One region of the Microbulbifer sp. JSM ZJ756 genome, then DNA from elsewhere that is predicted to be linked to it. Evidence: predicted binding sites of a transcription regulator. Region 1 holds the regulator's gene; the other holds the start of a gene.
What was found. The regulator LexA, encoded in region 1, represses DNA repair genes until DNA is damaged. The targets are predictions, from matches to a motif close to ACTGTNTNTANANACAGT.
Positions count from the first base shown of each region.

Region 2: imuA (translesion DNA synthesis-associated protein ImuA) is a predicted target of LexA. The motif match lies at 1,839-1,856, and genes of this name have one in related genera.

Region 1 is NZ_JBISER010000001.1:497,972-502,179, reverse strand. It holds gene topA (type I DNA topoisomerase) at 1-504, shown strand, start outside; gene ACH6CX_RS02200 (DUF6586 family protein) at 510-1,007, shown strand; gene ACH6CX_RS02195 (hypothetical protein) at 1,170-1,424, shown strand; gene lexA (transcriptional repressor LexA) at 1,766-2,371, opposite strand; gene ACH6CX_RS02185 (TIGR00730 family Rossman fold protein) at 2,547-3,188, shown strand; gene ACH6CX_RS02180 (DUF6763 family protein) at 3,198-3,518, opposite strand; gene ACH6CX_RS02175 (TetR/AcrR family transcriptional regulator) at 3,653-4,208, shown strand, end outside.
Region 2 is NZ_JBISER010000009.1:133,791-137,998, forward strand. It holds gene ACH6CX_RS14845 (NAD(P)/FAD-dependent oxidoreductase) at 1-954, opposite strand, end outside; gene dcd (dCTP deaminase) at 1,020-1,589, opposite strand; gene imuA (translesion DNA synthesis-associated protein ImuA) at 1,918-2,625, shown strand; gene ACH6CX_RS14860 (Y-family DNA polymerase) at 2,724-4,208, shown strand, end outside.

The sequences.
Region 1 (4,208 bases):
GGCCGTTTCGGCAAGTACTTTGGCTGCACCAATGACGAGTGCAAGAACACCCGCAAGCTGCTCAAGAATGGACAGCCTGCACCGCCCAAAATGGATCCGGTGCCCATGCCTGAACTGCCCTGCCAGAAGGTGGAAGACCACTATATCCTGCGCGACGGTGCCTCGGGGCTTTTCCTTGCTGCCAGCCAGTTCCCCAAGAACCGCGAGACGCGGGCACCGCTGGTCAAAGAGGTGTTGCCGCACAAGGATGAGATCGATCCCAAGTACAGTTACCTGTTCTCGGCGCCCACCGAGGACGACCAGGGCCGCGATACGGTAATTCGCTTCAGTCGCAAGACCCAGGAGCAGTACGTACAGTCCGAGGAAGACGGCAAGGCCACCGGCTGGCGCGCGTTCTATCGCGATGGCAAGTGGCAGGTGGAAGCGACCAAGAAGGCGGCGACCAAGAAAGCGGCGACCAAACGCAAGCCGGCACGCAAGAAAGCCGCCGCCAAGGACAAGTAGGGTCTATGGCCAACCCCTACACCGGCAGCGTGGCCGCGGCATTGCGCAAAAGCCAGCTACTGCTTGAGTCCGCTCCCGCAGGGGGGCTGCACCAGGCTGCCGTGCAGGATGCCGTGGTGTTGCAACTGTGGCTGGCATACCGGGCGTTCCTGTGTGAGCTGGCGCACCAGCTGCAACTGGGCAGCCAGCCGGAGTCGCCGGGGCAGCTCGCCCGTGATGCTGCCTCCCGCGGTATGTCGTCTTCCGAGGCGGCCGAACTGGAGGCCCTGGCAGGGGACCCGGAGAGCTGGCTGGCGGGTATAGAAGCGGCCTGGCTGGGGTTATGGCAATTCTCCGGTAGCCGCGCCTCGCAAGGCAATGGAGCGGGCTCCCCGGCGCAGGTAATTCCCCTTCGCGACCTTTCACGGCAATCTGCCGCCCCTGACCTGGATGCCCTGCGGAACTGGCGGGAGTCGATGGTGGAGCTAATCCGGCGCCAGCGAGCGCATATGGAAGAGTATTAGCGGCCAACCCGGGGGCCGCGATCCAGCAACTGCCTGCTGCGCTCCGGCTGCAGCAGCCCTGGCCGCCCCAGGCCCGCGGGGCAGTCCGGAGCCTCCCGTACACTGATTCTACCTCCTTCCCTGTGTTACACTGCGCAAAACTTGATGTTGCAGGAGAAGCGAATGTCCTCCGAAACTTTTGAAATTATCGAACTCGCCAACGGCGATGTCGCCCTGCGCCGTGCCGGGGAGAAGGAGGATCCGCTGGTGCGTATTCATTTTTCGGACGCCAGCTCTGAATTCTTGCGCGAGCACAAGATTGCAGTGGCCCGTGCCATGTTGGAAGCCGGCATCGACGCCGTGCAGAATATTGATGAGATTGCGGCCGAATACCTCGAGGAAGAGGAATTGGAGCCTGTTAACCACACAATCCACTGATCCCCTCGCCGGGGCCGGCCAGCGGTGCGGCAACACAGCCGATGCTGCTGCTGGTCGCCCATCCAATACCCTCCAGCCCCTCACTGGGCCCACCTGATACCCATCTCGAACCGGCTGTTGAACTGTGCCAGGCCGCCGCGCCGTCCTGCCCGGGCGCACGCCAGGGGCGCAGACGCGTGTGCGTGGCTGATGCTGGTGACAGTTACGGACGGCGGCAGGTACCCGCGGGACTATACGAAACCCGCGGAATAGTGCGAAGGCGTGGGTTGCTGAGAAGATAGGGGGTTAGGCCCTGCCCAACTGGGAGGGCAGGGGGTTCGTCGTTACAGAGTGTGCCCGGGTCAGGGACTCTGCCGGATCACGCCCACGGCCAGGCCCTCAATGACAAAGTGCTTGTCGCGCATATCTACCTGAATTACATCGAATTCCTCGTTCTCCGGCAGCAGTTGCACGGTTGCCTGGTTGCCCTTGCGGCGGAAGCGCTTGACGGTTACCTCGTCCTCAATCCGGGCGACAACGATCTGCCCATTGCGTACCTGGTCAGTGCGCTGCACGGCCAGCAGGTCGCCGTCGAGAATTCCCGCATCCCGCATACTCATTCCGTGGACGCGCAGCAGGTAATCTGCCGGCGGGTGGAAGAAGTCTGTGGGCAGGTCACAGTAATCCTCGATATTTTCCTCGGCGAGTATCGGGTTACCCGCTGCTACACGACCGACGATCGGCAACCCCGGGTGATAATCGGGTATACGGATTCCGCGGGAGGCTCCCGCCACCATTTCGATGGCACCCTTGCGGGCCAGCGCCTTGAGGTGTTCTTCGGCGGCATTGGGGGATCGGAACCCCAGCTGCCGGGCAATTTCCGCGCGGGTAGGGGGATAGCCGGTTTCATCGAGGTAGGTCTTGATCAGCTCGAGTACCTGGGATTGGCGGGCCGTGAGATTGGTCATAGATTCACCTGGTCGTGTGTCTGTATTTTTATACAGTTGCTGTGATTATATACAGATTTACCCCCGGCGCAAATTCACAGCGCTGTCGTCACATACTGCTACATTGGAGGGAGAGACAGGGAAGAACCGACAAAATAACAAGCGTTGAGAAACGCGACAGAACAGGGAAAGTGGAATGTTAGATGCCAAGATGCCCGAGGCCTGGCGCGTCCTGCGTATCCAGTCCGAGCTGGTGGATGGAATAGAGCGCCTGATTGCGCTGACTGGTGCGGTGACCGTATTTGGCAGCGCGCGGTTTACCGAAGAAAGCCCGGAATATAAACAGGGAGTACGGCTCGGGGAGCTGTTGGCTGCGGAGGGAATCTCGGTAATCACCGGCGGCGGGCCGGGATTGATGGAAGCCTGCAATCGCGGGGCACACCCGCAGCCGGGGGCATCCATCGGCCTCAATATTGAATTGCCGTTCGAGCAGACGGCCAACCCATACCAGGATATCAGCCTCCACTTTCGCTACTTTTTTGTGCGCAAGTTCATGTTCGTAAAGCACGCCGTGGGGTTTGTCGGCTTGCCAGGCGGATACGGCACGCTGGACGAGCTCTTCGAGGCCCTGACCCTGGTGCAGACGCAGAAAGTCCTTCATTTCCCGATTGTTCTGGTAGGGCGCCGCTACTGGGCGGGCCTGCGCGACTGGCTGGTGGATACGGTACTGCAGAGCAAATGTATCGACGCATCCGACCTGGACCTCTTCCATGTTGTCGATACCGTCGATGAGGCGGCAGAAATTATTATCGACTACATCCGCGAGCGCGAGCAGTAGTCATTCGCTTCAGAGGGATTCATCGGTACCGCTGAAGCTCTCTCCCTCCAGGTAATCCAGCGGGTTTTGCTCTTCGGGTATGCCGGGATCGCTGGAGCTGGGGCTGTGCTCCCGTGCGGTCATGCCATAGGCGATATTGGCGTCTTCGGGTGGAGGAGCCGGAGCCAGCGGCAATACCTGCCATTGCTCCATGTCCAGCTCATCGAGGGTGCCGTCGAGGTACTGGATTTCGATTGTCCTGTGCAGGTCGTCGAGGGCGACCACCTCGAACAGTTGTCCGCTCTCCAGCATCTCGAACCAGTTGCCTATGTCAGGGTGGCTATGTGCCATGATCCTTGTCCCCTTGCGTTTGACTTCCAATCTAATGTCTGCCTGCCGCCTTCAGTACCCGCGATTTTTCGGATACAAGTGTGCTAATCTCAGCCAGATCAAAACAAGTGTTTAAATTGTTGGTTTGAATTTGTATGACCCAGACAGATACGGTCAGTCGGATTCTGGATGCCGCAGAGGTACTGTTTGCCGAACGTGGCTTCACGGAGACCTCACTGCGCACCATTACCAGTACCGCCGGGGTCAATCTCGCAGCGGTAAATTATCATTTCGGGTCAAAAAAAGAACTGATCCAGGCGGTGTTTGAGCGTTTTTTGACGCCCTTTACAGAGACCCTGGCCGCAGACCTGGACCGGCGGGTGGCTGCAGGCGAAAAGCTGGAAGTGGAGGAGCTGTTGGGTAGCCTCTTCCGCGGCGGTGTGGCGAGCCTGGCGGCGGAGGGGCGTGATCCCCAGCGGTTCATGCGCCTGCTGGGCATGGCCTATACCCAACACCAGGGCCACCTGCGTCGCTATATCGTGTCCCGCTATGGCGAGAGCTATCGTCGTTTCGCCGGCCTGCTGAGCCAGGCATTGCCGGGAATCGACCCGGTCACTTTCTACTGGCGGCTCTATTTTATGCTGGGGGCGACGATCTTTACCCTTTCGAGCTTTGATGCCATCGACGCTATCCTCAGGGAGGATTTCGACG
Region 2 (4,208 bases), on a different contig from region 1:
ACTGAACTGCTTCAGCGGGCGACTCTCGATACCCTTCTCAGCGAGGAAATGCTGGACCAGTTTCCTGCTCCACAGTGTCGCGAGTACCGTGTGCAGGTGTGCCTCCGGCTTTTCGGTCCGCTGCTCATTCAGCCAGTGCGCCAGCTCCCGGTCCGGGGCCAGGTCAAAGCTGACGGCCTCGCCCTCCCGCCAGTGGCTGGAGATCTGCAGCACGGCCGGGCCACTCAGCCCGCGGTGGGTAAACAGCATCTGCTCATGGAAACTGCCGTTGCCGCAGCTTGCGGTCACCGCCAGGGCACTGCCGGGCAGGTCTTCCTGCCGCTGCAGCTGGCGCTTGTGCTGGGTAAAGGGCACCAGGGCGGCGCGAGTGGGCACGATACTGAGGCCGAACTGCCGGGCGATGTCGTAGCCAAACCCGGTGGCCCCCATGGTTGGAATCGACAGGCCGCCGGTGGCAACCACCAGGGATTCGCATTGCACTGTGCCAAGGCTGGTATTCACCCGGTAGCCAGTATTCACCGGCTCAATACTTTCAATGCTACAGCGGGTGCGAATCTGCGCCTGGGCCTCACGGCACTCCGCCAGCAGCAAGTCAACGATATCCCGGGACCTGTTATCGCAGAACAGCTGACCCAGGGTTTTCTCGTGATAGGGGATCCCGTGCTTCTCCACCAGCGCGATAAAGTCCCACTGGGTATAACGGGCCAGTGCCGACTTGCAGAAATGCGGGTTGCGGCTGTAGAAGTTTTCCGGCGCGGTGTACAGGTTGGTGAAATTGCAGCGTCCGCCACCGGACATCAGGATCTTCTTGCCCACCTTGTTTGCGTGATCGACTACCAGCACGCTGCGGCCACGCTGGCCAGCCACTGCCGCACACATAAGACCGGCTGCACCGGCACCAATCACCAGTACATCGACCTGTTCGGGCAGTGGGTTGGGACTGGCTTCACTCATGGGGTGGGGAAGCTGAAGGGACCGGGCACGGCGGGCACCCGGCGCAGGAGCAGGCCATCAGGCCATCAGGCCCGCGGCAGGGTTACGCCGCGCTGGCCCTGGTACTTGCCGCCGCGATCCTTGTAGGACACATCGCAGACCTCGTCGGACTCGAAGAACAGCATCTGGGCCACACCCTCGTGGGCGTAGATCTTCGCCGGCAGGTTGGTGGTGTTGGAGAACTCCAGGGTCACATGCCCTTCCCACTCCGGCTCCAGCGGCGTCACATTGACGATGATGCCGCAGCGCGCATAGGTGGACTTGCCCAGGCAGATGGTCAGCACCGAGCGCGGGATGCGGAAATACTCGACTGTACGCGCCAGGGCAAAGGAGTTGGGCGGGATCACGCAGGAATCGCCCACCACGTCGACAAAGCTGTTCTCGTCGAAGGTCTTCGGATCCACCGTGGCGGAGTGCACATTGGTAAAGATCTTGAATTCCGGGGCACAGCGCACGTCGTAGCCATAGCTGGAGGTACCGTAGGAAATCAGGCGTTCACCGCTGCCATTGTGGCGTACCTGGCTCGCCTCGAACGGCTCGATCATGCCATTCTGCTCGGCCATCCGGCGAATCCACTTATCGGATTTGATACTCACTCCGCCCCCCTCATTTGAATCGGCTGTGCTTGTCGTTGTGCAGGTCTGTAAAGAGGCGGAATCATAGCCGGTTTGAACTGTGCAAAAAAGTGTCAATCGCGACTGGCTGGCACCGGAATGCCGCCTTTGCCTGTCCCGGGGTAAGTCCCGCCCACACCGCACCTTCCCCGTCAGCACCGGACCTGTTGATGGAACTGGTGGAAATCCATGCCCGATCAAGCCCCATACCCTTGTTGGGGCAGCCCGACTACTGTATAAATCAACAGTACATACTGTACAGATATACAGAAACAACTCCCAAAGGGACCAGATCGCGAGGGCAGATATCGTGAGCAGTGCCGAAAACCTTATACAAAACAAGCAGTTAACTGATCAGCTCAAGCAGCAACGCCTGGACCAGCTGCTGGCGCGGGCGGATATCTGGCAGGCGGCCAATGAGCATCACCGCCGGCGTAACGGCATCGCCACCGGCTACAGCGGGCTCGATGCCCTGCTGGCCGGACACGGCTGGCCCCGTGGCGCCACCACCGAACTGCTGGTGGACCAGTCCGGTATCGGCGAGCTCAGCCTGTTGCTACCGGCACTGGCGGAACTCACCCGCCAGGAGCAGATGGTCGTGCTGGTCAACCCGCCCCATATCCCCTATGCCCCGGCGCTGGCCAGTGCCGGGGTGCAACTGGAAAAGCTGTTGATCCTGCATCCCCGGGGACCGCGCGACACTCTCTGGGCCATGGAACAAACACTGCAGTCTGGCTGCTGCGGCGCCCTGCTCAGCTGGCAGGAACGACAGCCGCCCGCGGACAGGGACCTGCGCCGGCTGCAGGTGGCCGCACGGGATGGGGAATGCCTGCACTTCCACTTCCGCCCGCAATCCTGTGCCAGCAGCCCCTCACCGGCCAGCCTGCGGCTGCAGCTCGCAAGCGACGGCGACCAGCTGGCCCTGAAGCTGATCAAACAGCTGGGCGGCCGCTCGGGACAGCAGCTGCACCTGGCCCGGGCCGCGGACCTGACCCGCCGCGACGGGCCACTGCACTGATTGCCGGGAAGAGTATAAAGCTCTCTGCAGGAGCGGCCCATGGCCGCGAAAAAACTCTCTGAATAACCAATGCGGTAAGACACGACAGGGAAAATACAATGCTCTGGCTCTGCATACAGTTCCCCAACCTGCCGTTAGAGGCACTGACCCGCGCCCAGCAAGCAGGGCCTGATGGCTCTCCCCGCGCGGTTGTGGAGAAAGAGCAGGTGGTGGACGTCAACAGCAGTGCCCGCGAGCGCGCTGTCACCGGCGGACTGACCATTGCCACTGCCTGTGCGCTGTGCGCGGACCTGGAACTCCTTCCCCGGGATACCGAGCGCGAATCACAGCTACTGCAGGAACTGGCCCAGTGGGGTTACAGCTTCACCCCGGTGGTTTCCCCCCGCGCGGCATCCCCGCACAGCGATGATGGCAGCTTCGCCTGCCTTTACCTGGAACTGAGCGGCTGCCTGAAAGCCAATGGCGGACTGGAGCCGCTCCTGCAGCAGTTGCGCAGCGAACTGCAACAGATGCATATCAGTGCCTTTATGGGCCTGGGGCACAGCCCCAGTGCTGCCCATATGCTGAGCCAGCTGGAAGAGCACAGGCAGTGGCTGGCCGGGGCCAAGGCACCGCCCTCTCCCCAGCAATGGCGCCAGTGGATCAGCTTTGCCCCCGGCAAACTGCTGGACTGCGACCACAAGACCATAGCCAAACTCTATGCCTGCGGTATCAAGCGGGTCAGCCAGTTACTGGCCATACCATTGTCTGAGGTGGGGACCCGCTTCGGGCGCGACTTTGTCAATTACCTGGCGCGCCTCAACGGCACCCGCCATGACCCGGTCCCCTGTTACCAGCCACCGCCGGAGTTCCACAGTGAGCTGTTTTTTCCCAGCCCGCTGGATAACAGCGAGCAGCTGCTGTTTCCCGCCAGCCGGCTGGTCCGCGAGCTGTGCCAGCAATTGCAGCGGCGACAGCTCTACAGCCAGCAGCTGCGCTGGAAACTGGATTTCGGGCAACAGGGTTGCAAGGTGCTCAGTGTGGAAATCTCGCGACCGCAACTGGATCCCCAGCGCCTGATCGCCCTGACAAAGCTGCAACTCGAGCGGCTCACCCTCGAGCAACCTGTACAAGCAATCGGCCTGACCTGCGACAGGCTGCAACCGCTGGGCCAGGATTCGGTGGACGATGACCTGTTCGGGGAAGCCAGCCGCGTGCAGCGCAGCCACCAGCTAATCGACAAGCTCAAGGCGCGGCTGGGCCACCAGTCACTGTCAGGCGTCACCCTGAAGGAGAGTCACCTGCCGGAGCAGGCATGGCAGAGTGCCGACAACCTGGTGCTGAACAGCCGCAAACGCGGCCACCAGTTGCAACCGGTGAATGCACCGCGCCCCAACTGGCTGCTGCCGCGTCCCGATCGCATCCATTGCCGCAACCAGCGCCTGTTTTACCGCGGTGAATTGCGCCTGCTGCAGGGCCCGGAACGCATTGATGGCTACTGGTGGCAACACCGCCGCCACGCCCGCGATTACTACATTGCCCGCGGTGACGAAGGTGCACTCTACTGGGTCTTCCAGGACCTGACCTCGGAGGCCTGGTACCTG